Regions from separate parts of the Pseudomonas azerbaijanorientalis genome, predicted to be linked through region 1. Evidence: predicted binding sites of a transcription regulator. Region 1 holds the regulator's gene; each other region holds the start of a gene.

Region 1 (7,111 bases):
CGCCCCAGATGCCCACCACGCTGAAAATCATCGCCAGCACCGGCAGGGAAATGAAGCCGGCCCACAAACGTGGTGCGATGATGTACTTGAGCGGGTCAACCCCGATCATTTCCAGGCTGGACAACTGTTCGGTGGACTTCATGTTGCCGATTTCCGCGGTCAACGCGGAACCTGCGCGCCCGGCGAACAGCAAGGCGGTCACCACCGGCCCCAGCTCTCTCAGCAGCGTCAGTGCAACCATCTGCCCGACAGCCTGCTCCGAACCGTAGCTGGAAAGGATGTTGAAGCCCTGCAGCGCCAGCACCATGCCGATGAACACCCCGGAGACCACGATGATCACCAGGGACATCACGCCCACCGAATGCAGCTGCTTGACCAGCAGCCCGAAGCCGCCACCGATACCACCGCGACCAAGCAAGGCATGAAACAGGAACAAGGCCGAACGCCCGAACACCGCCAGCACATCGATGCCGGCCTGACCGAAGCGGCGAACGCGCTCTATCAATGAAATTCTGCGCATCAGCGCTTCCCCAGAATATCTGCGCGGTAATCCGTCGCTGGAAAGTGGTACGGAACCGGGCCATCGGGTTCGCCGGTCATGAACTGACGAATGCGCGGTTCATCCGAGTTCATCAGTTCGTCCGGGGTCCCCTGCCCCAACACCTGACCATCGCCCACCACATAAATGTAATCGGCAATACTCGCGGTCTCGGCCAGGTCGTGGGAAACCACGATGCTGGTGATACCCAGCGCATCGTTGAGCAAGCGAATCAGACGCACCAGAACGCCCATGGCGATGGGGTCCTGGCCGACAAAGGGCTCGTCGTACATGAGAATCTGTGGATCGAGCGCAATCGCCCGGGCCAGTGCAACCCGGCGCTTCATGCCGCCGGAAAGCTCGTCGGGCATCAATTCGATGGCACCGCGCAAACCCACGGCCTGCAATTTGAGCAGGACGATGTCGCGGATCATTTCTTCCGGCAGTTGCGTGTGAACCCGCAGCGGAAACGCGACATTCTCGAAGACATCGAGGTCGGTAAACAGCGCGCCACTCTGAAACAGCACACCCATATGCTTGCGCGCATCGAACAGGTCGCTGCGCGACAGTTTCGGCAGGTTCTGACCGTTGACCCATACCTCGCCCCTGGTAGGCCGCAACTGGGCCCCCATCAGACGCAAAAGCGTGGTCTTGCCGCACCCGGAAGGCCCCATGATGCCGGTGACCTTGCCTCGCGGGATACGGATATCGACGTTATTGAAAATGCTGCGCGTTCCGCGCTTGAAGGACAGTCCCTTCAGCTCGACCGCGTAGGCGTTATCGGCACTCATCTAAACTCCTTGCGATGCAGCCTCTCACTCGGACGCCTGGCTTTCAGACGAAAGCACATGCCTCCCTGCAGGCCGAACTGGCGGCGAACTATATCACTGCAAAGGCTGCACGCCCAAGACCAAAGCCGAGTCTTGTACAACTGCAGGAGTGGTTCAAAGCCCCGTCTAGAGGGTTTCCGGTAGCAAGGAATGACAATGCGCGACGAACTTGCGTGAGGGATTCGATCATAACCGCTATAATCGCCGCCTTTTCATCAGGCTATACGATTTCTGACATGAGCCAATCCAGCGACCTGATTCAATCAGCACAACGCACCATCCGCCTCGAAGTAGAAGCCGTGCAAGGCTTGCTACCCCATATCGACGCAGATTTCGTACGCGCTTGCGAGATGATTCTGGCCAGCAAAGGCCGCGTGGTCGTGGTCGGCATGGGCAAGTCGGGGCACGTCGGCAACAAGATCGCCGCAACCCTGGCCAGCACCGGCACCACGGCATTTTTTGTGCACCCGGCGGAAGCCAGCCATGGTGACATGGGCATGATTACCCGCGACGACATCATTCTGGCGCTCTCGAATTCCGGCTCCACCAATGAAATCGTCACCCTGCTGCCACTGATCAAGCGCCTGGGCATACAGTTGATCAGCGTGACCGGCAACCCTGATTCGCCGCTGGCCAAGGCCGCCGAGGTCAACCTGAATGTTCACGTCGAACACGAAGCCTGCCCGCTGAACCTGGCACCCACCTCGTCGACCACCGCCGCCCTGGTCATGGGCGACGCCCTGGCGGTCGCGCTGCTGGAAGCCCGTGGCTTCACCGCCGAAGACTTCGCCTTTTCCCATCCCGGCGGCGCCCTGGGCCGACGCCTGCTGCTGAAAGTGGAAAATGTCATGCACGCCGGCCAGGAACTGCCGCAGGTCCGGCGCGGCACCCTGCTCAAGGATGCCTTGATGGAAATGACCCGCAAGGGCCTGGGCATGACCGTCATCCTCGAGGCCGACGGCAAGCTGGCCGGAATCTTCACCGATGGTGATTTGCGCCGCACACTGGACCGCAGCATCGACATCCACAGCGCTATCATCGACCAGGTCATGACGGCCCATGGCAAGACCGCCCGCGCCGAAATGCTGGCCGCCGAAGCGCTAAAAATCATGGAAGACCATAAAATCAGCGCGCTGGTCGTGGTCGACAGCGAAGACCGCCCGGTCGGCGCCTTGAACATGCACGACTTGCTGCGTGCAGGAGTAATGTAATGAGTGCGGACCTGCTGCAACGCGGCAAACAGATCAAACTGGCGGTGTTCGATGTCGACGGCGTGCTGACCGATGGACGCCTGTACTTCCTCGAAGACGGCAGCGAGTTCAAGACGTTCAACACGCTCGACGGCCAAGGCATCAAGATGCTGATGGCCGCTGGAGTGCAAACTGCCATTATCAGTGGCCGCAAGACCCCGGTGGTCGAGCGGCGAGCCAAAAACCTCGGCATCCCGCACCTGTATCAGGGCCGCGAAGACAAACTGGTGGTACTCGACGAACTGCTGGCCCAACTGAATTTGAGCTACGAACAGGTGGCCTACCTCGGCGACGACCTGCCCGACCTACCGGTGATTCGCCGCGTCGGCCTGGGCATGGCGGTGGCCAACGCCGCCAGTTTCGTGCGCGAACATGCTCACGGCATCACCCTCGCCCGTGGCGGCGAAGGTGCCGCTCGCGAGTTCTGCGAATTGATCCTGCGCGCCCAGGACCGCCTCGATGCGGCCAATGCGGCGTACCTGTGAGCCCGATATGCTGAGCAAAAAGTTTCGTAACACCCTGATGTTCAGTTGCATCGCGGCGATATTCGTCGCGGTTGGCTACTGGAACATCAGCCCGGAACGCTTCCTCGACAAGCCGGTAACGCCGGTCGATGAAAGCGCGATCGACTATTACGCCATCAACGCCCACAGCGTGCAGTACCTGCCGGACGGCAAGCTGCAATATGATCTGGTGTCCGACAAGGTCGAGCACCTGAAGGCGACCGAGGTGACACTGCTGACCAACCCCGACCTGAACGTGTTCCGCGGCACTGAGTTCCCGTGGCACGTCCAGAGCCTGCGCGGCGAGGTCAACCCTGACGGCACGCAGGTCGAGTTGATCGATGATGTGCGCATCACGCGCTTCGACGAGAAAAACCGCAAGACCCTGATCACCAGCACCCGCATGACCGTGTTCCCGCAGCAGCAATATGCGCAGACCGAGCAAGACGTTAGAATCGACGGCGCTGGCGGTGTATCGACTGGCAAGGGAATGAAAGCGTATTTGAAAGAAAGCAGGATACACCTGCTATCGAACGTAAGAGGACAGTATGAGGCTCGTTAAAACCCTCCCGATTTTGCTCAGTCTGGGCGCAGCACTGGGAAGCGTGAGCGCCTGGGCTCTGCCGGAAGACCAACAGCAGCCTATCCGCATTCAGGCCGACGATGCCCAACTGGACGACAAGCAAGGTATTGCTACCTATAAGGGTGACGTGATCATCACCCAAGGCTCGATGAAGGTGACAGGCAACACCGTGACCATCACCCGCACCCCGACTGGCGACATTGACGTAGTGACCTCGGTGGGCAACCTGGCGTACTTCGAGCAATTGCAGACGGCTGGCGATACCAAGCCTGTTCAGGGTTGGGGCGTGACGATCCAGTATCACGCCACGCAAAATCGCGTCGTGTTGATCGACAAGGCCAAGGTTGTCGACAAGGACAACAACGTCACCCAAGGCGAGAAAATCGTCTACGACACCGAGAAGAAGCTGGCCAGCGCCGGGCGCGCCACCGGCAGCAAGGTGACCGAGTCGCGTCCGCGCATCGACATGGTCATCCAGCCGAAGAAGAAAACCGACGAGAAAAAGGCCCAGTAATGGCAACTCTGAAAGCTCAGCATCTGGCCAAGAGCTACAAGAGCCGCCAGGTCGTGCGTGATGTCAGCCTGTCCATCGACAGCGGTCAGATCGTCGGCCTGCTTGGCCCGAACGGCGCCGGCAAGACCACCTGCTTCTACATGATCGTCGGCCTGGTGCAAGCCGACCAGGGCCGCGTCCTGATCGATGACCTGGACGTCAGCCACCAGCCGATGCACGGCCGTGCAAAAGCCGGTATCGGCTATTTGCCGCAAGAAGCATCGATCTTCCGCAAACTGTCGGTGGCCGACAACATCATGGCCATCCTCGAGACCCGCAAGGAGCTCGACAAGGCCGGTCGCCGCAAGGAGCTGGAAAGCCTGCTGCAGGAATTCCACATCAGCCACATCCGCGACAACCTCGGCATGAGCCTGTCCGGTGGTGAGCGCCGCCGCGTGGAAATCGCACGCGCCCTGGCCACCAACCCGAAGTTCATCCTCCTCGATGAACCGTTCGCCGGCGTGGACCCGATTTCGGTCGGCGACATCAAACAGATCATTTACCACCTGAAGGCCAAAGGCATTGGCGTGCTGATCACGGACCACAACGTTCGTGAAACCCTGGATATCTGTGAAACCGCCTATATCGTCAATGACGGCCAATTGATTGCCGAAGGTGACGCAGAGACCATCCTGGCCAACGACCTGGTGAAGGAAGTGTACCTGGGCCATGAGTTCCGCCTGTAAACGCTGAGCTGTGCCCAGGCAAGGCGCCCGGGCACCGGTCTCGCGATTCATCGGGCCTGATGCGAACCTGCGCGTTCAGCCCCCAACATGGGCAGCACCGCAACACAAATTTATAGTTTTTTATTGTTACAGCGCTCTAGGCAAATCCTTCAGTTTCAGGCATATAATTTGCTTATGTTTGGCGCCCCGGCGCCCTGTAGTGGATGGCGCATGTGCGCCGGCGAATAAGGTGTTAAGCCCCTGCCATGAAACCATCGCTAGTCTTGAGAATGGGCCAGCAGCTGACGATGACACCTCAGCTGCAACAGGCCATCCGCCTGCTCCAATTGTCGACCCTGGACCTGCAACAGGAAATCCAGGAGGCCCTGGAGTCCAATCCGATGCTCGAACGCCAGGAAGAAGGCGACGACTTCGACAATTCCGACCCCTTGGCCGACAACGCCGAACAAAAGCCCAACACCGATATCCAGGAACCCTCCTACCAGGAAAGCGCCCCGACGGTTGACAACCTCGATGAGGGTGACTGGAACGAGCGTATCCCCAATGAACTCCCCGTCGACACCGCATGGGAAGACGTTTACCAGACCAGCGCCAGCAGCCTGCCCAGCAATGACGATGACGAGTGGGACTTCACCACCCGCACCTCGGCCGGTGAAAGCCTGCAAAGCCACTTGCTGTGGCAACTGAACCTGGCTCCGATGTCCGACACCGATCGCCTGATCGCGGTGACCCTGATCGACTGTATCAACAATCAGGGCTACCTGGACGAAACCCTCGAGGAAATCCTCGAAGCCTTCGACCCGGAACTGGACATCGAACTGGACGAAATCGAAGCCGTCCTGCACCGCATCCAGCAATTCGAGCCGGCCGGCATCGGCGCACGCAATCTGGGCGAATGCCTGCTGCTGCAATTGCGCCAGTTGCCCGCCAAGACCCCTTGGCTGGCCGAAGCCAAGCGCCTTGTCACCGATTACATCGACCTGCTTGGCAGCCGCGACTACAGCCAGCTCATGCGTCGCATGAAGCTCAAGGAAGATGAGCTGCGCCAGGTCATAGAGCTGGTCCAGAGCCTCAACCCGCGCCCGGGTTCGCAAATCGAGTCCACCGAAGCCGAGTACGTCGTTCCTGACGTCATCGTACGCAAGGACAACGAGCGCTGGCTGGTAGAGCTGAATCAGGAGTCGGTGCCACGGCTGCGGGTCAACGCCCAGTACGCCGGTTTTGTGCGCCGCGCCGATACCAGCGCCGACAACACATTCATGCGCAATCAGTTGCAGGAGGCCCGCTGGTTCATCAAGAGCCTGCAGAGCCGCAATGAAACCCTGATGAAGGTTGCCACCCAGATCGTGGAGCATCAGCGCGGGTTCCTCGAATATGGCGACGAAGCCATGAAGCCGCTGGTCCTGCATGACATCGCCGAAGCGGTCGGCATGCATGAGTCGACGATTTCGCGGGTAACGACCCAGAAGTTCATGCACACCCCCCGGGGCATTTATGAACTGAAATACTTTTTTTCCAGTCACGTAAGCACCTCCGAAGGCGGCGAATGCTCGTCCACGGCGATCCGGGCGATCATCAAAAAACTGGTTGCCGCGGAAAATCAGAAAAAGCCGTTGAGTGACAGCAAGATCGCTGGTTTACTGGAGGCACAAGGCATTCAGGTGGCTCGCCGCACCGTCGCCAAGTACCGCGAATCCCTCGGGATCGCGCCTTCGAGCGAACGCAAGCGGTTGATGTAGAGCCACGCCACAGCGTTCCAGTGGTAGATCATCTGATCTACCGCTTTATGCACTGGCAACGAAGGAGAAGCTGTATGCAAGTCAACATCAGTGGACACCAACTGGAAGTGACCGAACCTCTTCGCACCTACATCGGCGAAAAACTCGAACGATTGGAGCGACATTTCGACAAGATCACTAACGTGCAGGTCACGATGACCGTCGAGAAGCTGAAGCAGAAAATCGAAGCCACGCTGCATATTCCCGGGAATGAAGTGGTCGCCAATGCGGAACATACCGATATGTACGCTGCGATCGATGCACTCACCGACAAGCTGGATAAACAACTCAAAAAGCATAAGGAAAAGACCCAGAGCCTCCTTCAGGGCGCAACCGGTCGTTAACACTCCCTACCCATGATCCGACTTGAAAGTATCCTGACCCCCGGCC
Region 2 (7,111 bases), 3.1 Mb from region 1:
AAAGGCGCCTTTTTGTTGTCTGTAGGTCATGCACAAATCCAGTGTGGGAGCGGGCTTGCTCGCGAAAGCGTCGGCATATCCAGCATCCCTGTGTCAGACAGATCGCATTCGCGAGCAAGCCCGCTCCCACAGGGTTTGGTGTGAAGGCAGCTAAATCGCGCACAAACAAAAACGCCCGGCATAAGCCGGGCGTCTTGTATTGACCAGATTAGCGGGCGCGGTAAGTGATGCGCCCTTTGCTCAAGTCATAGGGAGTCAGCTCTACGCGCACTTTGTCGCCGGTAAGAATACGGATGTAGTTCTTGCGCATCTTGCCGGAGATGTGCGCGGTTACGACGTGCCCATTTTCCAACTCCACACGAAACATGGTGTTGGGCAGGGTGTCGACGACAGTGCCTTCCATTTCGAAGCTGTCTTCTTTCGACATGCAGTAAAGCCCTCGGTGTCCAATGAATGGCCCGGTGCAACTGCGCCAGGCAAAAGCGGCGTGCATTGTGCCCGAAAAGAGGGGTTTAAGCCAAGGGGTTTAGGGGCGTCTCTAGTTTAGAACCACCCAGCGCTGATTAATCAGCAACTCAATAGGGCGATATTGAGTCTTGTAATTCATTTTTTTGCAGTTTTTGATCCAGTAGCCGAGGTAGACCGCCTCCAGCCCCAGTCGCCTGGCCTCGGCGATTTGCCACAGGATTGCATAGCGCCCAAGGCTGCGACGCTCTTCGGCTGGCTCGTAGAAGGTGTAGACCGCCGAAAGACCGTTCGGCAGCAAATCGGTGACGGCGACGGCCAGCAGCTGGCCGTTCAGGCGAAACTCATAAAACCTTGAAAACGGCAGGTCTCGCACCAGGAAGGTCGAAAACTGGTCGCGACTTGGCGGGTACATGTCGCCATCGGCGTGACGCTGTTCGATGTAGCGCTGGTAAAGCTCGAAGTACTCTTCGTTGAAGCGGGGCTTGGCCGGGCGCACCTGCAAGTCCGCGTTGCGCTTGAAGATTCGTTTCTGTTGCCGGTTGGGCGTGAACTGCCCCACGGGGATGCGCGCCGGAACGCAGGCATTGCAATTCTGGCAATGCGGCCGGTAGAGATGATCGCCACTGCGACGAAACCCCATCTCCGACAGGTCTGCATAGACATGCACATCCATGGGCTGGCTAGGGTCGAGGAACAGGGTTGTGGCCTGCTCATCGGGCAGATAACTGCAAGAGTGCGGCTGAGTGGCATAGAACTTCAAACGCGCCAACTCGGTCATGATCAACCCTCGGGATAATGCTTTTGAATAAGTGTAAGCCACGCGCGCAAATGTCGCTCAGCAAACCCAGGTGGCATGGTTGGGTTGGTCCAGATATCCGGCCAGATAGCTGGCAAACTCACGGCGGGGGATGGCCCGGGCTCCGAGGCTGTGCAGGTGATCGGTCGGCATCTGGCAATCAATCAGTACAAACCCCGAGTCTTTCAGATGTCGGACCAGGGTGGCAAAGCCGAATTTCGAGGCGTTGTCAGCGCGACTGAACATGGACTCGCCAAAAAACAACCGGCCCATCGCCAGGCCATACAGGCCGCCGACCAGTTCCTCCCCGTCCCACACTTCCACCGAGTGCGCGTGACCACGCCTGTGCAGTTCGATGTAGGCCTCTTGCATCGCTTCGGTGATCCAGGTGCCGTCGGCGTAATCCCGGGGAGCCGCACAAGCGCGGATGACGGCGGCGAAGTCCTGGTCGAAGGTCACTTGATAGCGTTGCTGGCGCAGCAGTTTGTTCAGGCTGCGCGAGACGTGCAATTCGTCGGGAAACAGAACCGTGCGCGGGTCCGGAGACCACCAGAGAATCGGCTGGCCTTCGGAAAACCATGGGAAGCAGCCGTGGCGATAAGCCGAGATCAGCCGATCGGCGGACAGGTCACCACCGGCAGCCAGCAGCCCGTTGGGGTCGCGCATGGCCTTTTCCAGCGGTGGGAAATGCAAGGTGTTGCGTTGTAACCAAGTCAGCATGGCATCCGGGCTTGCAGAAGGGGAGGGCAGTGGCGGGCGTTTGCCCGCCGTAAAGTTTGCCTTCAAACGGCAGGAATGTCGTCGAGGTATTTTTCGGCGTCCAGCGCCGCCATGCAACCGGCCCCGGCAGACGTAACGGCCTGGCGATAAACATGATCGGCCACGTCGCCGGCGGCAAACACACCTGCAATCGCCGTGGCGGTAGCATCGCCTTCGCTGCCGCCCTTGACCAGCAGATACCCGTCGCGCATTTCCAGTTGCCCGATGAACAGGTCAGTGTTGGGTTTGTGGCCGATGGCGATAAACACCCCGGTCAGCGGCAGCTCTGTGGTTTCACCCGTTTGGCTGTCCCGCAGACGGGCCCCGGTCACGCCACTGGCATCGCCGAGCACTTCGTCCAGATTCTGGTTCCAATGCAGGCGAATATTGCCGTTGGCGGCTTTTTCGAAGAGTTTGTCTTGGAGGATTTTCTCCGAGCGCAGTTTGTCGCGTCGATGGATCAGGTGCACTTCCTTGGCGATGTTCGACAGGTACAAGGCTTCCTCGACCGCCGTGTTGCCGCCGCCGACCACCGCGACCACCTGGTTGCGATAGAAGAACCCGTCACAGGTCGCGCACGCCGACACCCCTTTGCCAGCAAAGGCTTCCTCCGACGGCAGGCCCAGGTATTGCGCGCTGGCGCCCGTGGCAATGATCAGGGCGTCGCAGGTGTAGGTGCCGCCATCGCCAATCAGCTCGAATGGCCGTTGTTGCAACTTGGCGGTATGGATGTGGTCGTAAACGATCTCGGTGGCAAAGCGCTCGGCGTGTTTTTGCATGCGCTCCATCAGCACGGGGCCGGTCAGGCCTTCTACGTCGCCTGGCCAGTTATCGACTTCGACGGTGGTGGTGAGCTGGCCACCTGCCTGTATGCCGGTGATGACAACGGGCTTGAGGTTGGCGCGGGCGGCATAAACGGCTGCGCTGTAACCGGCAGGGCCGGAGCCCAGGACAATCAGGCGGGAATGCTTCGCTTCGCTCATAAAAACACCTCATAAGCCTTTGTCACAAAAGACAATGCATGCTCAAATTGAATAGCATGTCATGTGCTGTTGACTATGCTACACCCAAGGGTCTCAAGCATGGCGTCGTGCGTACAAACCCGTACAATGCCCTGCGTGTTACATATATTCAGTGCGCACCGTGTTTATAAAAGCCGGGACGCAGTGTTAAAAGTAGTCCCGGTTACCTGTGTTAACTTTTTTACCTGCCTGGATTGGGCGGTTTTTTAGACATTCAACAGATGGACGCGCCATTGGCGCAGGAAAAGAAGCGTTTTGAAGAAATCCACCGCAGCACCTAAACCAGCCGTCGTACCGCTCTGGCGCCAGCACTTGCACTACCGACTCAAGGAAGGTGCGCTGATCGCCATCGGTGCCCTGTGCCTGTTCCTGATGATGGCCTTGCTGACCTATGGCAAGGATGATCCGGGCTGGAGCCATAACAGCAAGATCGACGACGTGCAGAATTTCGGCGGGCCCGCGGGCTCCTACAGCGCCGATATCCTGTTCATGGTGCTGGGTTACTTCGCCTACATTTTCCCGTTGCTGCTGGCGGTCAAGGCGTACCAGATCTTCCGTCAGCGTCACGAGCCTTGGCAGTGGAGCGGCTGGCTATTCTCCTGGCGCCTGATCGGCCTGGTGTTCCTGGTGCTGTCGGGTGCCGCGCTGGCCCATATCCATTTTCATGCCGCGACCGGTCTGCCGGCAGGTGCGGGCGGGGCGCTGGGCGAAAGCCTCGGCGAACTGGCGAGGAACGCCCTGAATATCCAGGGCAGTACGCTGCTGTTCATCGCGTTGTTCCTGTTCGGTCTTACGGTGTTTACCGACCTGTCGTGGTTCAAGGTGATGGACATCACCGGCAAGATCACCCTCGACCTGTTCGAACTGTTCCAGGGCGCGGCCAATCGCTGGTGGGCGGCCCGTACCGAACGCAAACAGCTGGTCGCCCAGCTGCGTGAAGTCGATGACCGTATGGATGAAGTGGTTGCGCCGACAGTCACCGACAAGCGCGAACAGGCCAAGGTCAAGGAGCGGTTGATCGAGCGTGAGCAGGCCCTGAGCAAGCACATGTCCGAGCGCGAGAAGCAGGTGCCGCCGGTGATTGCGCCCGCGCCGCCAAAACCTGCCGCGCCGAGCAAACGCGTGGAAAAAGAGAAGCAGGCGCCACTGTTCGTCGACAGCGCCGTTGAAGGCACCTTGCCGCCGATCTCGATTCTTGATCCCGCGGAAAAGAAACAGCTCAATTACTCGCCCGAATCCCTGGCGGCGGTCGGTCACCTGCTGGAAATCAAGCTCAAGGAGTTCGGCGTCGAAGTGACCGTGGACTCGATCCACCCGGGTCCGGTGATTACCCGTTACGAAATCCAGCCCGCCGCTGGCGTCAAGGTCAGCCGCATCGCCAACCTGGCCAAAGACCTGGCCCGTTCCCTGGCCGTGACCAGCGTGCGCGTGGTGGAAGTGATTCCGGGCAAGACCACGGTCGGTATCGAGATTCCCAACGAAGACCGGCAGATCGTGCGTTTCTCCGAGGTATTGTCGACCCCCGAGTACGACAACTTCAAATCCCCGGTCACCCTGGCCCTGGGCCACGACATCGGCGGCAAACCGGTCATCACCGACCTGGCGAAGATGCCGCACCTGCTGGTGGCCGGTACCACCGGTTCCGGTAAGTCGGTGGGCGTGAATGCGATGATCCTGTCGATCCTGTTCAAGTCTGGCCCGGAAGACGCCAAGCTGATCATGATCGACCCGAAAATGTTGGAACTGTCGATCTACGAAGGCATTCCGCACCTGCTGTGCCCTGTGGTCACCGACATGAAGGACGCCGCCAACGCCCTGCGCTGGAGCGTTGCCGAGATGGAGCGTCGCTACAAGCTGATGGCCAAGATGGGTGTGCGAAACCTGTCGGGCTTCAACGCCAAGGTCAAGGAAGCCCAGGACGCCGGCGAGCCGTTGAGCGATCCGCTGTACAAGCGCGAAAGCATCCACGACGAAGCGCCGCTCCTGCAAAAGCTGCCGACCATTGTGGTGGTGGTCGACGAATTCGCCGACATGATGATGATCGTCGGCAAGAAGGTTGAAGAACTGATCGCGCGTATCGCCCAGAAGGCGCGTGCGGCCGGCATTCACTTGATCCTCGCGACCCAGCGTCCGTCGGTGGATGTGATCACCGGTCTGATCAAGGCCAACATCCCGACCCGCATGGCGTTCCAGGTATCGAGCAAGATCGACTCGCGGACCATCATCGACCAGGGTGGCGCCGAACAACTGCTGGGCCACGGTGACATGCTGTACATGCCGCCGGGCACCAGTCTGCCGATTCGTGTTCACGGTGCCTTCGTGTCCGACGATGAGGTTCACCGCGTGGTGGAGGCCTGGAAGCTGCGGGGCGCGCCGGAATACAACGACGACATCCTCAATGGCGTCGAAGAGGCGGGCAGCGGCTTCGAAGGCAGCAGCGGGGGCGGCGACGGTGACGATCCCGAGGCCGACGCGCTGTACGACGAAGCGGTCCAGTTCGTGCTGGAAAGCCGTCGCGCCTCCATTTCCGCGGTTCAGCGCAAGCTCAAGATCGGCTACAACCGCGCCGCGCGCATGATCGAAGCCATGGAAATGGCCGGGGTCGTGACGTCCATGAACACCAACGGTTCGCGTGAAGTCCTGGCCCCAGGCCCGGTGCGTGACTGACACGAATATGAAAGGGTGGCGCCCTTTGGCGCCGCTCGCAATCCCACGAATGTTATGAGGACTCCCATGCGTCTGATCCGCATGCTGTTGCTGCCGGTACTGGCTTTGACCACGCTCCAGGCTAACGCCGATGACAAGGATGTGGCACGCCTGACCCAACTGCTGGAAAAATCCCAGACCCTGACTGCGCGTTTTTCGCAACTGACCCTTGATGGCACCGGCACCCAGTTGCAGGAAACCTCCGGCGACATGTCCCTGCAGCGCCCGGGCCTGTTCTACTGGCACACCGATGCACCGGCCGAACAGACCATGGTGTCCGATGGCAAGAAGGTCACCCTGTGGGATCCGGACCTGGAACAGGCCACCATCAAGAACCTCGACCAGCGCCTGACCCAGACCCCGGCCTTGCTGCTGTCCGGTGACGTGTCCAAGATCAGCCAGAGCTTCGACATCAGCGCCAAGGAAGCCGGCGGCGTGATCGACTTCACCCTGAAGCCGAAGACCAAGGACACCCTGTTCGACAGCCTGCGCCTGTCGTTCCGCAATGGTCTGGTCAACGACATGCAACTGATCGACAGCGTGGGCCAGCGCACCAATATCCTGTTCACCGGGGTGAAGGCCAACGAGCCGATCCCGGCGTCCAAGTTCAAGTTCGACATCCCTAAAGGGGCGGACGTGATCCAGGAATAAAACGCAGAACCCCTGTAGGAGCGAGCCTGCTCGCGATGGACTCAAGGACCCCGCTGGGTGTCAGGCTGCCAGCGTTATCGTTAACGTCCATCGCGAGCAGGCTCGCTCCTACAAGGGATAGAGAATCAGTGAGGTTTTGTAGATAGTCATGGACCTGTTTCGCAGCACCCCCATCGCCCAGCCCCTGGCCGCTCGCCTGCGCGCGGCCAACCTGGACGAGTACGTCGGTCAGGAACACGTGCTCGCTCGCGGCAAGCCCTTGCGCGAAGCGCTGGAGCAGGGTGCCCTGCATTCGATGATTTTCTGGGGGCCGCCGGGCGTGGGCAAAACCACCCTGGCGCGACTGCTCGCGGAAGTCTCGGATGCGCACTTCGAAACGGTCTCGGCGGTGCTGGCCGGGGTCAAGGAGATCCGTCAGGCGGTGGAAATCGCCAAGCAGCAGGCCGCGCAGTACGGCCGCCGCACCATACTGTTCGTCGACGAAGTGCATCGTTTCAACAAGTCCCAGCAGGACGCGTTCCTGCCCTATGTCGAAGACGGCACGCTGATTTTCATCGGCGCGACCACGGAAAATCCTTCGTTCGAACTCAACAACGCCTTGCTGTCCCGCGCCCGCGTCTACGTGCTCAAGAGCCTCGACGAAGCGGCCCTGCGCAAACTGGTGCAGCGCGCGCTGACCGAAGAGCGGGGCCTGGGCAAGCGCAACCTG
Region 3 (7,111 bases), 2.3 Mb from region 1:
TACTACCTCCGTGCCCTGGCCGCGACCAGCACCGAGAAGTCGACCATCAACACCGGCAAGCTGAACGCTGTTTCCAGCGGCGGCAACCACGGTGAAGATTCGGTCCTGGCAGCGCCTGCCGGCCCTGCTCCAGTGCCGAAGGCTTGCGCCATCGACGAGCCGGATTGCGAAGCTTGCCAATAAGCTGAGCCGACAAGCGCCGCAAGGCGCTTACTCGAACCCCCCGATCTGCCTCTGGCGGGTCGGGGGTTTTCTTTTGCCTGTCTGTAGGAGCGAGCTTGCTCGCGATGGTCTGGAGGGCACCGCGTGTATCCAGACAGCACGCGTTATCGTTAACGACCATCGCGAGCAAGCTCGCTCCTACAGGTCTTTCTTTCGAGCACAAAAAAAGCCCCTCTTCCGAGGGGCTTTTTTATGCGGCGCTATCCAGCATCAAGCCATCTGAATGATGGTCTGCATGATGGTGCTCTCGGTAGAAATGGTCTTGGCGTTCGCCTGGTAGTTGCTCTGCCCCTTGATCAGGTCGACCAGTTCGTTGGTCAGGTTGACGTTGGACTCTTCCAGGGAATTGGAAACGATCGACCCCAGGGTGCCAGTCTGCGGCGCATCGTAGCCCGGGATACCCGAGGTGTAGGTTTCTTTCCAGCTGGAGCCGCCTACCGGCTGCAGGCCTTGCTCGTTGGTGAAGCTGGCCAGGGAAATCTGGCCGATCGGCTTGGTCTGGTTGTTGCTGAAGTTGGCCAGCAGCACACCGCTGCCGTCGATGGTCAGGTTGGTGATCTGGCCAGTGGCATAACCGTTCTGCGATGGAATCGAACGCGCGGTGTCGGCGTTGAACTGGGTGGTGTTGGCCATGGCGATGGTCAAGCCAGCCGGATCGGCTGCGGCGCCGTTGGCTGTCCAGACGCCATTGGTGACACTGCCCGGAGTCCAGTTGGTGATCTTCAGGTCACTACTGATCACCGAAGTCGGTGGCGTGGTTGGCGGCGTCACGGGTGTGCTGACCGAAGTCAGTTTGCCGGTGGCATCGAACGACATGGTCGAAGCAATCGGAGCGGTAACCTTGGGATCACTGCCATCGGGGTTGCGACCATCGATCAGGGTGTAGGTGTCCCAGGTGTTCGCGCCAGTCTTGACCATGTATTGATCCATGGTGTGCTGGTTACCCTGAGTATCGAAGATCGGGGTACTGAACGACTTGGTAAAGGTCTCGGTCTTGGACGGGTCGAACTTGTTGGCCGCAACCGTCTGGTCGATCACCGGCGACGTCGAGTTCAGGTTGATCGTCGACGACACGTTGCTGGTGGACTTTGGCGCCAGGTTGGAGGTGTCGATCCGCAGGTCGGTCAGCACGCCGTTGACGATCTTGCCGTTGGAATCCACGCCGTAGCCTTGCAGGCGGGCAGTACCGTCGCTGTTGGTAACGTAGCCGTCCTTGTCGGTCTTGAACGTACCGGCACGGGTGTAGGTCAGCGAACCGTTGTTGCTCAGGACAAAGAAACCGTTGCCCTGGATACCCATGTCGAGCACGTTGCCGGTGTTGCTCACGTCACCCTGGGTGAACTGCTGGGAAACGTTGGCCAGGCGCACGCCGTTGCCGACGGTCTTGCTGCCGGTGCCCAGGCGAGTCGCCGAGTACACGTCTTCGAATTCTGCACGGGACGATTTGAAACCGGTGGTCGCGACGTTGGCGATGTTGTTGCCGGTCACGTCCAGTTGTTTGTTGGCTGCAAAGAGACCGCTAAGGCCGATATTGAAAGACATCATCCACTCCTTTATGCCGGGTTAGTCGGCTTTACATACCAATGGTTTGTACTTTGGACAGGGCAACGCTGCCCAGCCCGGCCAGATTGAGCATCAACTCACCGCCGGTCTGGCTGATGGTCACGCTGTTGACGGTCGCGGGCAGGTTGGTGATCAACGCGACGGACTGGCCATCGATCGTGGTCGTGGCGCCGAAGGTGTAGGTGCCCGCAGGTACCGTCTCACCCGCATCGTTCTTGCCGTCCCAGATGAAGCTGGCGTTGCCGGCCTTCTGCGAGCCGAGGTCGATGGTGCGCACGGTCTTGCCCGTTGAATCGGTGATTTTCAGGGTGGCGGACGCCACCGAAGACGGCACCACCACCGTGCCGCTGAGGCTCTTGGTGGTATCGACCACAGCCTTGTCGCCCGGCGCGATGACCGAACGGCCGACCAGCGACGACGCCTGCAAGGCCTGGGACGAGTTGTAGTTGCTGGCCAGGCCGCTCACGGTGTCGTTGAGCGTGGTGATGCCTTCCAGGCTGCTGAACTGCGCCAACTGGGCCACGAACGCACCGTTGTCCTGAGGCTCCAGCGGGTTCTGGTTTTTCAACTGGGTCACCAGCAACTGCAGGAACGCATCCTTGCCCAGGGCCTGGTTGCCCGAGGCGCTGCCGGCTGCCGAGGCGAGGCCGTCAGTCGTGGTGTTGGTCTTGATCGAAGAGTTGGCCAGGATGTCGTTGAGGCTCAAACCACTGGTGGAATCGGTAACACTCATCTGAGTCGCCCCTTATCACTGACCGAGAGTCAGGACTTTCTGCATCATGGTTTTGGCGGTGTTCATCATTTCGGCGTTGGTCTGGAACGAACGACTCGCGGAAATCATGTCGGCCATTTCTTCAACCACGTTGACGTTCGGGTAGTAGACGTAGCCCTTGGCATCGGCGGCCGGATGGTTCGGCTCGTAGCGCGCCTCGAGATTGCTCTGGTCTTCGACCACACCCAGCACCTGCACACCTTGGCCGGCGGCGTCCTGGTTCTGGAACAGCGAGTCGCTGCCGCCGCTCTGGCCGCCCTGGAACATGGTGGCGAACACCGGGTGACGCGCGCGGTAGGTCTGGTCGATGCTCGACGAGACGGTCTCGGCGTTGGCGATGTTCGAAGCGACGGTGTTCAAACGCGTGGTCTGCGCACTCATGCCGCTACCGGCAATGTTGAAAACACTGGATAGAGACATGGCTTACTCTCCGCGCAGGGCTGATACCAGCCCTTTGAATTTGCTGTTGAGCAGGGTGAAGCTGGCCTGGAAATTGACCGCGTTTTGCGCGTAGTTCGATTGTTCCAGCTGAGCGTCCACGGTGTTCTGGTCGATCGACGGTTGCATCGGCGTGCGATACAGCAACGACTCGTCGCCATTGCCCAGACCTTCAGCTTCGATATGACGGTTGTTGGTCATGTTCAAGGCGAAGGTGCCGCTTTTGGTTTTCTCGTTCTGCTCGGCGAGCACTTTCGAGAAGTCCAGGTCCCGAGCCTTGTAGTTCGGGGTATCGGCGTTGGCGATGTTATTGGCCAGGACTTCGGCACGCTGGGCGCGGAAGCCCAGGGCTTGTTCGTGGATACCGAGCGCTTTATCGAAGCTGATGCTCATGTCGGGAAACCTTCGGGTGACCTGATTTTTCGTAGGATCAACTTAGCAAGCCCCATGCCAATTCAATAAAGCCCGGAAACCGGGGCTTTGCCGGACATGGCAACGCGGCAATGCCAGAAAAGCGGCAACGGTTTTCCGCCGCCTGCCGCTTTTCTGCCGCTTGATCCACTTTCGAGAGCACCACCTAACAACTGTGGGAGCGGGCTTGCTCGCGAAAGCGGTGTGTCAGAAAAACAAATACTGACTGACCAGACGCTTTCGCGAGCAAGCCCGCTCCCACAAGGGATTTGTGGTGTGTTGGAGAGATATTGCGGACAAAAAAAGGGAGCCCTTGAGGACTCCCGCCAACCGTTCACTTCGCCTGGTAAATGATCCCCGGGCTGCACTGGACCATCTGGTAATGATCCGGCAAACCGTTCAACGCTTCGGAAGCGCCGAGGAAGAGGTAACCACCGGGCTTCAACGTGCTGTGGATGCGCAACAGGATGTCCTTCTTCACCTCGGCGGAGAAGTAGATCAGCACGTTGCGGCAGAACACGATGTCGAACTTGCCGAGGCTCGCGTAACTGTCCAGCAGGTTGAAAGAACGGAATTCCACCCGGCTCTTGATCGGCGCCTTGATCGCCCAGCGTCCCGGCCCTTTCGGGTCGAAATAACGCTGCAGGCGCTCGGGCGACAGACCGCGGCCGATGGCCAGGCTGTCGTACTCGCCGGTCTTGCAGTTGTTCAGCATGGTGCCGGACAGGTCGGTGGCAACGATCTGTACGCCCATCCTCAACTGGCCCATGTTGACCCGTTCGAACTCGTCGATGGACATCGACAGCGAATACGGTTCCTGGCCCGACGAGCAAGCCGCCGACCAGATACGCAGACGCTGGCCAGGGCTGGCCTTGATCGCTTCGGGAAGGACCTTGTTCTTCAAGACTTCAAACGGGTAGGTGTCACGAAACCACAGGGTTTCGTTGGTGGTCATGGCATCCACCACCTGTTCGCGCAAACCGCTGCGCGGCTGGGTCTGCATGCGCTGAACCAGCTCCCCCAAAGACTTGATGCCTTGCTGTTCCATCAGTTTGTTGAGACGGCTGGAGACCAGGTACTGCTTGTTTTCACCGAGCAAAATGCCACAGGCTTTTTCCAGGAATACCCGGAACTGTTCGAAATCCAAATTACCCGTAGACAATGATGCCGCCTCTTAAATCGTGTTGACTGCCAGGGGCGCAGGCCCCTAGCTGATATCTGCTGCTTTGATCCGGTCGACTACCCGGGATGCCAGGTCATCAGGACGGAATTTGGCCAGGAAGTCATCGGCACCGACCTTCTTGACCATCGCCTGATTGAATACCCCCGACAACGAAGTATGCAGGATGATATGAAGCTTTTGCATGCGCGGGTCGTTGCGGATTTCCGCCGTCAGGGTGTACCCGTCCATCTCCGGCATCTCGATGTCGGAGATCATCATCAGGAACTCTTCTTCCGGCTTCTTGCCCTCATCGACCAGTTTGCGCAGGTAGTCCAGCGCTTGCCGACCGTCGTTCAACGCCACCACTTCGACGCCGACCGTTTGCAGGCAACGCGTGACCTGCTTGCGCGCCACCGAGGAATCGTCGACCGTCAGCACGCGCAACGAGAGCGCCTTGTGCTGGGTTTCAACATCCACCACGCCGACGGAAATCGCTTCCGGCGTCGGTGCCACTTCTGCGAGAACCTTCTCGACATCGATGATTTCGACCAACTGATTGTCGACCCGCGTCACCGCCGTCAGGTAGTGATCGCGCCCGGTGCCCTTGGGTGGCGGATGGATCTCCTCCCAATTCATGTTGACGATGCGCTCCACCGAGCGCACCAGGAAACCCTGGGTCTTGGTGTTGTACTCCGTGATGATCACGAACGGATTGTTCTTGTCCTTCAACGCACCGGAGCCGGTCGCCATCGCCAGATCAAGGATCGGAATGGTCGCCCCCCGGATGTTCGCCACGCCGCACACGACAGGACTGGACTTGGGCATCAACGTCAATTGGGGGCATTGCAGCACCTCCCGAACCTTGAACACGTTGATCCCGTACAGCTGCTGGCCGTCGAGACGGAACAACAACAGCTCAAGGCGATTCTGCCCCACCAGTTGCGTGCGCTGGTTTACCGAATCCATTACACCAGCCATGCCCAGACTCCTACACCAACGCCAAGTGTTGTTGCGACGCGCCTTCATCACTAAACGGCACGGCGCTTGCTTTTTTAATCGTTATGAACACAGAACCGACATTATTTCGACGCCTGACCACACCCTACCGCAAATTACTCGGCGTGCTGGCGGCTGTTTGCCTGTTCAACACTGGCAGCCCTGCCCTTGCTGACGCGGTTACCTTGCCTGACATGCTTATCGGCGTCACTCAGGGCTTTCTTGAATTCACCGTAGAGGACTATCTGGCAACCAGTCAAACGGAAGGTCGCTACGAGATCCAGGTCAACCCGCTCGACCCGCGCATGCACATGCCCATGTGCGACAAGGAATTGACAGCCACGCTCGAGAGTCCCAGGCCGCTGGGACGGGTCACGGTCAAGGTCCGCTGCGAGGGTGCCTCCCCCTGGACTGTCTTCGTACCCGCTCAAATCCGCCTGTTTCGCGATGTCGTGACCACCGCCCGACCACTGCGCCGTGCCGCCATTGTCGAGCCTGGGGATGTGGTGCTGCGCGAGCGCGATATCAGCCTGATAAGCCAGGGCTACCTGACCTCCCTCGACCAGGCGATCGGGCAGCGACTGACCCGACCAATGGTCACCGACCAGGTGATTACCCTGGTGCATATCGAACAGGCCGAGGTGATCCGCAAGGGTGATCAGGTGGTGATTACCGCCCGCAGCGGTACGCTCAGCGTGCGCATGCCCGGCGAAGCCCTGTCCAACGGCAGCCTCAGCGAACAGATCCGTGTGAAGAACCTCAATTCCCAGCGGGTCATCAAGGCGCAGGTCATGGCGCCGGGGCAGGTGGAAGTGTCCATGTAAGGCGCTCTGTTCATCGGAATGTGGCGCTTGCCGCGGCGGTTCCCTAGACTGTGCTCCATGCAGGGCAAGCGCTGACGCGCGCGAGGTTCATTGATAAATGAGCCTAAAGTTTTCCAGGGAATGGCCGAAACCATGGCAAGCGTCCAAATTCCCAGAGGTTTTTTTATCATGGTCATCGATTTCAGCCGTTTGAACAGCTCCTCGTCCCTTACGGGCAGTACACGTACCAGCGCCAGCAAGGAAAGCGCCGAAACCGGCAAAACCGCGCCGCTGGAATCCGCGGCCGAACAGGCCGGTACCGTTAACAGCGGGGAATCGGTACATCTCAGCAATGAGGCTCAACAGTTGCAGAAGGTCAATGACAAGCTGCGCGATCAGCCTGCCGTCGACAAAGCCCGGGTGGCCGAGTTGAAAGCAGCGATTGCCGATGGCAGCTATAAAGTCGACAGCAACCGTGTAGCCAGCAAACTGCTCAACTTCGAAGCCCAGCGCTAGGCCACCGCCGGCGCCAGGCTTTTGGACGCTTAAAACCCAAGGCCAGCCATGCACGACACCAATTTACTGCAACTGATCACCGACGACTTTGCTCCAGCGCAACAACTGCTGGACTTATTGCAGACCGAATCCCTCGCCTTGCATGGCCGTGACATGCCATTGCTCGAGGACATCCTGGCGCAGAAACAGGCATTGGTCGTCCTGCTCGAACAGCATGGCCGCAAGCGC

What was found. Region 1 encodes sigma-54, which starts transcription at its own class of promoters, with help from an activator protein. Its sites were predicted from a motif close to ANTGGCATNNANNTTGCTNT; they were not measured.
Region 2: a site for sigma-54 is predicted at 3,057-3,076, ahead of KSS91_RS18470 (DNA translocase FtsK). Genes of this name have one in related genera too.
Region 3: a site for sigma-54 is predicted at 3,431-3,450, ahead of flgB (flagellar basal body rod protein FlgB). Genes of this name have one in related genera too.

Annotation. Positions count from the first base shown of each region.
Region 1 is NZ_CP077078.1:1,093,389-1,100,499, reverse strand. It holds gene mlaE (lipid asymmetry maintenance ABC transporter permease subunit MlaE) at 1-520, opposite strand, end outside; gene KSS91_RS04760 (ATP-binding cassette domain-containing protein) at 520-1,329, opposite strand; gene KSS91_RS04755 (KpsF/GutQ family sugar-phosphate isomerase) at 1,605-2,579, shown strand; gene KSS91_RS04750 (KdsC family phosphatase) at 2,579-3,103, shown strand; gene lptC (LPS export ABC transporter periplasmic protein LptC) at 3,111-3,683, shown strand; gene lptA (lipopolysaccharide transport periplasmic protein LptA) at 3,670-4,218, shown strand; gene lptB (LPS export ABC transporter ATP-binding protein) at 4,218-4,943, shown strand; gene KSS91_RS04730 (RNA polymerase factor sigma-54) at 5,189-6,682, shown strand; gene hpf (ribosome hibernation-promoting factor, HPF/YfiA family) at 6,757-7,065, shown strand; gene ptsN (PTS IIA-like nitrogen regulatory protein PtsN) at 7,078-7,111, shown strand, end outside.
Region 2 is NZ_CP077078.1:4,150,915-4,158,025, reverse strand. It holds gene infA (translation initiation factor IF-1) at 209-427, opposite strand; gene KSS91_RS18485 (arginyltransferase) at 539-1,246, opposite strand; gene aat (leucyl/phenylalanyl-tRNA--protein transferase) at 1,304-1,984, opposite strand; gene trxB (thioredoxin-disulfide reductase) at 2,047-3,006, opposite strand; gene KSS91_RS18470 (DNA translocase FtsK) at 3,301-5,712, shown strand; gene lolA (outer membrane lipoprotein periplasmic chaperone LolA) at 5,779-6,402, shown strand; gene KSS91_RS18460 (replication-associated recombination protein A) at 6,551-7,111, shown strand, end outside.
Region 3 is NZ_CP077078.1:4,981,462-4,988,572, forward strand. It holds gene KSS91_RS22245 (ribonucleoside-diphosphate reductase subunit alpha) at 1-183, shown strand, start outside; gene flgE (flagellar hook protein FlgE) at 433-1,764, opposite strand; gene flgD (flagellar hook assembly protein FlgD) at 1,796-2,518, opposite strand; gene flgC (flagellar basal body rod protein FlgC) at 2,534-2,977, opposite strand; gene flgB (flagellar basal body rod protein FlgB) at 2,981-3,388, opposite strand; gene cheR (protein-glutamate O-methyltransferase CheR) at 3,741-4,568, opposite strand; gene KSS91_RS22275 (chemotaxis protein CheV) at 4,614-5,546, opposite strand; gene flgA (flagellar basal body P-ring formation chaperone FlgA) at 5,630-6,388, shown strand; gene flgM (flagellar biosynthesis anti-sigma factor FlgM) at 6,557-6,883, shown strand; gene KSS91_RS22290 (flagella synthesis protein FlgN) at 6,932-7,111, shown strand, end outside.